One region of the uncultured Haliea sp. genome, then DNA from elsewhere that is predicted to be linked to it. Evidence: predicted binding sites of a transcription regulator. Region 1 holds the regulator's gene; each other region holds the start of a gene.

Region 1 (2,261 bases):
AGCTGGGCGAAGATATCCGCCTCGGCAAGCTCCGGACTGGTGTCGCTGACCACACTGGCCAGCGTTTCAAAGAGCCTTTTTTTACTGCTGCCGGGGGCACGGCAGACCGTGCGCCCCGGCGTCAGCAGTTCAGAAAGAACGTGCATGAAAGTTCCTAACGGGCTCGCGCCTTTTCCTTGTGTTTGATGAGCTGGCGGTCGAGCTTGTCGGCCAGTGCGTCAATCGCTGCATACATGTCCTCTGACTCCGCTGCGGCAAAGATGTCCGCGCCTGAAATGTGCACGTTGGCCTCGGCCTTCTGCACCATTTTTTCCACAATCAGGGTGACTTCGGTATTGGTTATCTGGTCGAAATGTCGCTGCAGGCGCTCGAACTTACTCTCCACATATTCACGCAGCGCATGGGTAACCTCTACGTGGTGTCCGCTGACGTTCAATTGCATACCTGACTCCTTCTTCTCATGAAAGCCGGGCTTGTCGCCCGGAACCGGTGTGCCGCGCTCTGCCGGCGGCAACCTGACCACGTACTGCCGGGCAGTACACTGATAGTCTAGACCAATCTCTTGCGCTCATTGGAGGGCGGGATCATCAACATCTCGCGATATTTCGCCACCGTGCGGCGCGCCACCTGCAGACCCTGCTCCTCCAGCACGGCGGCAATCTTGCTGTCGCTGAGCGGTTTGCGCGGGTTTTCCGCCGCCACCAGCTTGCGAATCAGCGCCTTGATCGCGGTGGAAGAGGCCTCGCCACCTTCAGTGGTGCCCACGTGGCTGGAGAAGAAATATTTCAGTTCGAAAATACCCCTCGGCGTGTGCATGTACTTGCGTGTTGTGGCGCGGGATATGGTCGATTCGTGCATCTCGATGGCGTCCGCAATGTCATGCAGCACCAACGGCTTCATGGCCTCTTCGCCATACTCAAGGAAATTGCGCTGGTGTTCCACGATCTTGCTCGCCACTTTCATCAGTGTTTCGTTGCGGCTGTGCAGGCTTTTCAGGAACCAGCGGGCTTCCTGCAGGTTGTCCTTCAGGAAGGTGTTGTCGGCACTGCTGTCGGCGCGACGTATCAGGCTGGCATAGCTGTCATTGATGCGCAGCTTGGGCGCAATGTCAGGGTTGAGCTCGACCACCCAGCGGCCGTTGCGCTTGCTCACGAAAACATCAGGCACCACATACTCCGTGGTGTCTTCGCCAACGCTCTGCCCCGGGTTTGGATCCAGGGTGCGGATCAGGTCCAGCACCTCTTTCAGCTGGGCTTCGCTGAGGCGCATGCGACGCATGATCTGCTTGTAGTCGCCGCTGCCCAGTTGTGCCATGTGCCGGCTGATCATCAGCCGAGCCTGTTCCACGCAGGGCGTACCCGGGGGAAGCTGTTGCAGCTGCACAAGCAGGCATTCCTGCAGGTCGCGTGTACAGACACCGGCCGGCTCAAACTGCTGCAGGCAGTGCAGCACCGCCACGACCTCGTCGAGGTCGATGTCCAGATCCGGCGTCAGCGACTCATGGATATCCTCGATACTGCTCTGCAGGCGTCCGTTGGCGTCGGTCGCATCGATAATGGCCATGGCGATGATGCGATCAGTGTCCGACAGGCGAGTGAGGTTCAGTTGCCAGAGCAGCTGGTCCTGCAGACTGTCGCGGGCGTTGTTGCGCGCGTCAAAATCGCCGTCAAACCCATCCTCTCCCTGGCTCGCGGGGGCCGAGGAGGAGGGCAGCAGGTCATCCCACTGGGTGTCGACAGGGAGTTCATCGGGGAGGGTGTCGGTTTGCCATTCGTCAGCGCTAGCGGCGACGTCGCGCTCTGCCTGTTCCGGAGTGGCTTCTCCGGTGGACTGGCTGTTCTCGGTCGCCAGCGCGCGGGCTTCAGCCTCGGCGTCGTAGTCGTCCTCGGCAAGTTCCAGCAGTGGGTTACTGTCCAGCGCCTGCTGGATCTCCTGCTGCAAATCCAGGGTGCTCAGCTGCAGCAGCTTGATGGCCTGTTGCAGCTGCGGCGTCATTGTCAGCTGTTGGCCAAGCTTGAGTTGAAGCGACTGTTTCATCAACGTACTGGATTCATCCCGGGTACCGCCGCGGGTTGGCTGTGATGCCAGTGTAGCGCTGGCGCAGGTAGCCGCGCAACAGAATGGCGCGAAATTTGCTTGCGGGATTGTGGAGGCGCGGGGCAGGGGTGAGGCCCTGCGTCAAAGCCTGAAGTGCTCGCCCAGATAGACCTTGCGCACGCGGGGGTTTTCCAGCACTTCCTGGGCATTTCCCTCGGCGATGA
Region 2 (2,261 bases), on a different contig from region 1:
GCAGGTGGAGACAGACACCCTAGAGCGATCACTCGACGCACTGCCACCGGAGCATGCAAAACTGAGCCGGTTGCGCATGCAACAGCTGTTCAAGCGACCAGAGGATTCAGCGGAAGGGGTCGCGGTTGACCGCGCTCTCGCGTCTGGAGACGACCACACGCTGCACGGTATCCGCTGTAAAGGCTACCGCCTGCTGAACGGCGACGCCGAGGTGGGCACTGGCTACTTCGCCAGCCCGCACGCGCTAGTGCATGGCCACACCCTGGCGGCGATGCTGGCATTGGTGCATGACCTGTACCTTGCGCTGCAACAAGCAGCTCCGGCCTATGTGGGCTGGGTGCTGCCGTCGGACCTGCTCTCCAGCTTGCAACCCGGCCTCGGCATACCGCTGCGCCTGACCATCGTTAACTATCGCGGCGACATTACGACCGACTGGTCCGTGTCGGGCATAAGGGAGGTCATGGCTGCCCCACAACGCCCTGAGTAATCTCAGACTCCCGCCACAAACTTCGCAGGAACAAAAAAGGGAGGAAGCTCGCGCTCCCTCCCCCTTAAATTTGCGATGTATCGCCAGATTTCGCGACTAGGCTTTACGACGCCCGCCGACAGAAGCTCCAAGACCAATCAGCCCCAGACCCAGCAAAACCAGCGTGCCGGGTACGGGCACTGGCGTGGAGCCTGTGCGCGACGTGGTGTAGGCCAGATCATCGGAGGCGATCTCCTGCCCGGAGATGAGCAAAGACTGGATTGCGGTGTCCGAAGTCACGCTGATAAACTCCATGGTGCCATTGCCGGGGCCGAAACCAGCCGGGCGGGAGATGACGCCGAGAGACTCATTGCCTGCACCGAAGAACTCGATGGACTCCGCACCGGGCACTGCGGCGCTGAACCAGCCGCTAAAGCCGAAGATGCCGCCCAGACCGCTGAAATCCAGCCCGTACGTGCCATCGCCGAAGCCGGTTCCGAAGCGCGACCCGGAGACCGGGACAATCGCCGAACTACCGCGAAAATCGAACCAGTCACCCGCGTCCACCGAGGCGTGGCTGACCGTTCCCGCGACAACACTTACCGACCCGCCAAACAGTGAAGTCAGGAAGGTGCGTCCACCAGGAGTGCCCTCATAATCTTCTACCGCATCAGCAACGAAGGTGCCCTCGATAATCGGGGCCGCCTGCAGGCCGAGGGCACCGAAGGTGAGTGAGACCGCAAGTGCGGCCTTGCAAAATACCGTTTTTCCTATGTTCATCATCGTGTTTCTCTCTTCCGAAGCGGGCTGATTTTCTGATGCTCTAAACAAAGCAAAAACCTTGCCAGCATCAAAAAGTTGCGATGGAACAAATGGTTACAAACCCCTTCACAGTATCAACCCGGTCCCGTGTAAAAAAACTGGACACTACACTCCGGCAAGCGCACTACATCCAGGAGAGCGGCCGATCAATGGCCCTGCAGCTTCTGCGCCAACGCCCTGGCCGCCTCCGCTTCCGGGAACGTGGGCCCCTTCAGCAGCGTGTCCAGCAGTTCCAGCGCCTCGGCGGGCCGTTCAGCAGCCGCCAGTATCTGGGCGCGGTGAAAACGGAACTGCGGCGAATCGGGGGCCGCGTCCAGCGTTTTCTGGTTCACGGCCAGTGCTTCGCTTAAGTCACCATTCTCCATCAGGATCATGGCGTAGGTGTCCTGGATGGCGGCATTGTCGGGCACACTCTGCAGCGCCTTCTGCACCAGTTCCAGCGCACGGGCAGTGTTTGATGAACGATAGGCCCAGGCCAGGTTGTTCATGGCCACCACATCCTCTGGCGCCAGTCGGTGCAGGGTTTCGAATACGCCCGCCGCGTCCTCATCCCGTCCCTGCGACAGGTAGAGTGGTCCGAGCGTGCTGAGCACGACCACGTCCTCCGGTGCGCTTTCCAGCCACCCTTCCAGCATCCGGTAGGCTTCATCTCGCTTGCCCTGCTGCAACAGCGTCGAGGACAGGAAAACCAGCGAGTTGCTGGAGGGCGCTGCGCCGTGCGCCTTGCGCAGCAGCGCCTCGGCTTCGTCCAGGTCACCCTGGGTCAGGGCCAGTCGACCCCGCGCGAGGTTCAGCTGGGGCTCGGGCACCACGCCGGGCGGCAGCTGCGCGAGTTCCTCGCTGGTTTCCGCCAGCTTGTTCTGCTGCAACAGCACCTCTACGAGCATCTTGCGTGAATCCACATCCTGCGGCTGTAGCTCCACTGCCTGACGCAGGCGGCCTTCCGCCGCCGGGAGGTCGCCATTGGCCCGCT
Region 3 (2,261 bases), on a different contig from region 1:
AAGCTCTCGTTGTCGATACCGGCCTGGCTGAGCGCGCGTTCCAGCACCCAGCGGATAGAGCTGTCATCATCCACGACCCAGACTTTAGCGTGTCTCTGCATGGCTCTGTTCCATTGGTAAATAAAGGGTAAAACGGGTGTTACCCGGTTCGCTGGCACACTCCAGCAGGCCGCCGTGGCGGTTGATGATGGACTGCGCTATGGACAGTCCCAGCCCGGTGCCGTCCGGGCGTCCGGTCACCATGGGCACAAAAATGGCCTGCTGCAGGTCTGCCGGAATACCGGGGCCGTTGTCGATGATATCGACGCGGCATACCAGGCGGTGTCGCCGACCACTGATCGTGAACTGCCGCTGCGAGCGGGTGCGCAGAAGAATGCTGCACGCTTCCGGCGACGCCGCCGCCTGCAGGGCATTGCGCATGATGTTCAGCACCGCCTGGATGAGCTGTGCGCGATCTACCGGCAGCGGCGGGAGGCTGGGGTCGTAGTCGCGGTTGATGGTGACAGCGTTATTCACCTCGGCCGAGATGAGGTTGCGCACATGCTCAATGATTTCGTGGATATTCACCGGCTCTATCGCCAGCCGCTGGTTGGGGCCAAGCAGGCGATCCACCAGGTCGCGCAGGCGGTCCGCCTCGCGGATGATAATACGGGTGTACTCTGCGAGTTCTTCGTTGGGCAGTTCCTTGGCCAGCAGCTGGGCCGCCCCCCGCACGCCACCCAGCGGGTTCTTGATCTCATGCGCCAGACCACGGATCACCGCACGGGTCGTTTCCTGCGCGTGCAGCATGCTTTCTTCCCGGCTGATCCGCTGCAGCCGGTCAATAGGAATCAGCTCCAGCAGCAGGCTATCGCCCTGTTCGCCGTGCAGCACGGTGACAATCAGGTCGATTTGTACTTCCTGGCCGGTGTGTGTGACCAGTAGCATGCCCCGCCGGGCCAGGGTGGCGCGGTTGGCCCGGGCCTGCTTCAGGGTTTGCAGCAATTCGCCCGCCTGCTGCACCAGCTGGCTGACATCGACCCCCATGGCCCGTGTGGCCGAGGCCTCCAGCAGCACCTCCGCCGCCGAGTTGATTGCCGTGACGCGCAGCTGTGCGTCCAAAGCGATCACGCCGGTGCTGATGTGGTCCAGAATGTCGGGTTTCTGCTGCATGCCTGCCCCATGATTGACCGCCTGAGCGCGGTACGCCTGTTGGCAAAGCAAGAATAACGCCAACTTGGCCTTTAGGGGCTGCCCTTCACCAACCTGTCAGTAAAACAGGGATTTTTATAGGTAGTGAGTGCTTACTTTAAAGGCGAAAATGGCAAGCTTTCGCGATTCCGGGCAGGTTGTCGAAGCGTTTTCCAGCCACCACCGGTCATTCGCACCAATATAGTGCACGGTGGCTCTGGCGCTGTCCAGTGTGGGGCTAATTGCGGTTCTGGATATTGTAGGGTCGCATGACCTGGACGTGTACCGATGGGGAGCGCGCGACTTCGGCGCCACTGGCACCAAGGCGCACCACCGTGAGGTCGTGACCACCGCGCAACACATTGGTCAGGGCCCAGCGTCCGTTCGTCTGGGCATCGCCTACCGGTGCGCCGTCAATCTGCAGCACCAGCTTCTCGCCCGAGCTGAGTGGGGGCTGTGCAGAGGCCTCCACAGTAAAGTCACCCTGCCCCATGGGTATCACGGTCTGGTCTGCCGGCGAGGTGATCGTCACCGTCCGCGCTACGGCTGGCTCCGCCTCCGGGGCGATATCGCGCGGCGCGGGCGCACTGCTCATGTCGGGCGCTGGCTGCGTGTTCAGGCGGCGCAGGGTCACTTCTTCACGGGCGGTGCCTTCAGCGGGTGGTTTGTCGGTAAACACCACGTTGCCCTGGGCATCTGTGGATTTGTAGATAGGCTGACTGGCCTGGGTGGCCACAGGCAACAGCAGCGATAACAGCAGCAGTAGACGGATCATGCCCGATAGCCTCCGGCGCGGCGATTCCCCATAACCTTAGCAGAAAAAGCGTTGGTGCCCTATCCCCGGGGCGGGGTGCTGCGGGCATAAAAAAGGCCCGCACGTGGCGGGCCTGGAAACAGCGTTCCGCAGCTTACACGGAGTAGTACATGTCGAACTCGACCGGGTGTGTGGTCATGTTCAGGCGCTCGATGTCGGCCGCCTTCAGGTCGATGTAGCCATCAATCATGTCGTCGGTGAACACGCCGCCTGCGGTCAGGAAGCCACGGTCCTCATCGAGTGACTTCAGCGCTTCGCTCAGGCTGGAGCACACGGT

Evidence for each region. Region 1 encodes sigma-54, which starts transcription at its own class of promoters, with help from an activator protein. Its sites were predicted from a motif close to TGGCACANNNNTTGCNNT; they were not measured.
Region 2: AACZ17_RS11140 (PEP-CTERM sorting domain-containing protein) is a predicted target of sigma-54. The motif match lies at 1,296-1,313, and genes of this name have one in related genera.
Region 3: glnL (nitrogen regulation protein NR(II)) is a predicted target of sigma-54. The motif match lies at 1,197-1,214, and genes of this name have one in related genera.

The regions. Positions count from the first base shown of each region.
Region 1 is NZ_CAXBAE010000001.1:482,620-484,880, reverse strand. It holds gene ptsN (PTS IIA-like nitrogen regulatory protein PtsN) at 1-146, opposite strand, end outside; gene raiA (ribosome-associated translation inhibitor RaiA) at 155-442, opposite strand; gene AACZ17_RS02250 (RNA polymerase factor sigma-54) at 550-2,037, opposite strand; gene lptB (LPS export ABC transporter ATP-binding protein) at 2,179-2,261, opposite strand, start outside.
Region 2 is NZ_CAXBAE010000008.1:143,373-145,633, reverse strand. It holds gene AACZ17_RS11145 (hypothetical protein) at 1-487, shown strand, start outside; gene AACZ17_RS11140 (PEP-CTERM sorting domain-containing protein) at 584-1,249, opposite strand; gene prsT (XrtA/PEP-CTERM system TPR-repeat protein PrsT) at 1,435-2,261, opposite strand, start outside.
Region 3 is NZ_CAXBAE010000013.1:36,894-39,154, forward strand. It holds gene glnG (nitrogen regulation protein NR(I)) at 1-101, opposite strand, end outside; gene glnL (nitrogen regulation protein NR(II)) at 85-1,152, opposite strand; gene AACZ17_RS14175 (DUF4124 domain-containing protein) at 1,409-1,945, opposite strand; gene glnA (glutamate--ammonia ligase) at 2,079-2,261, opposite strand, start outside.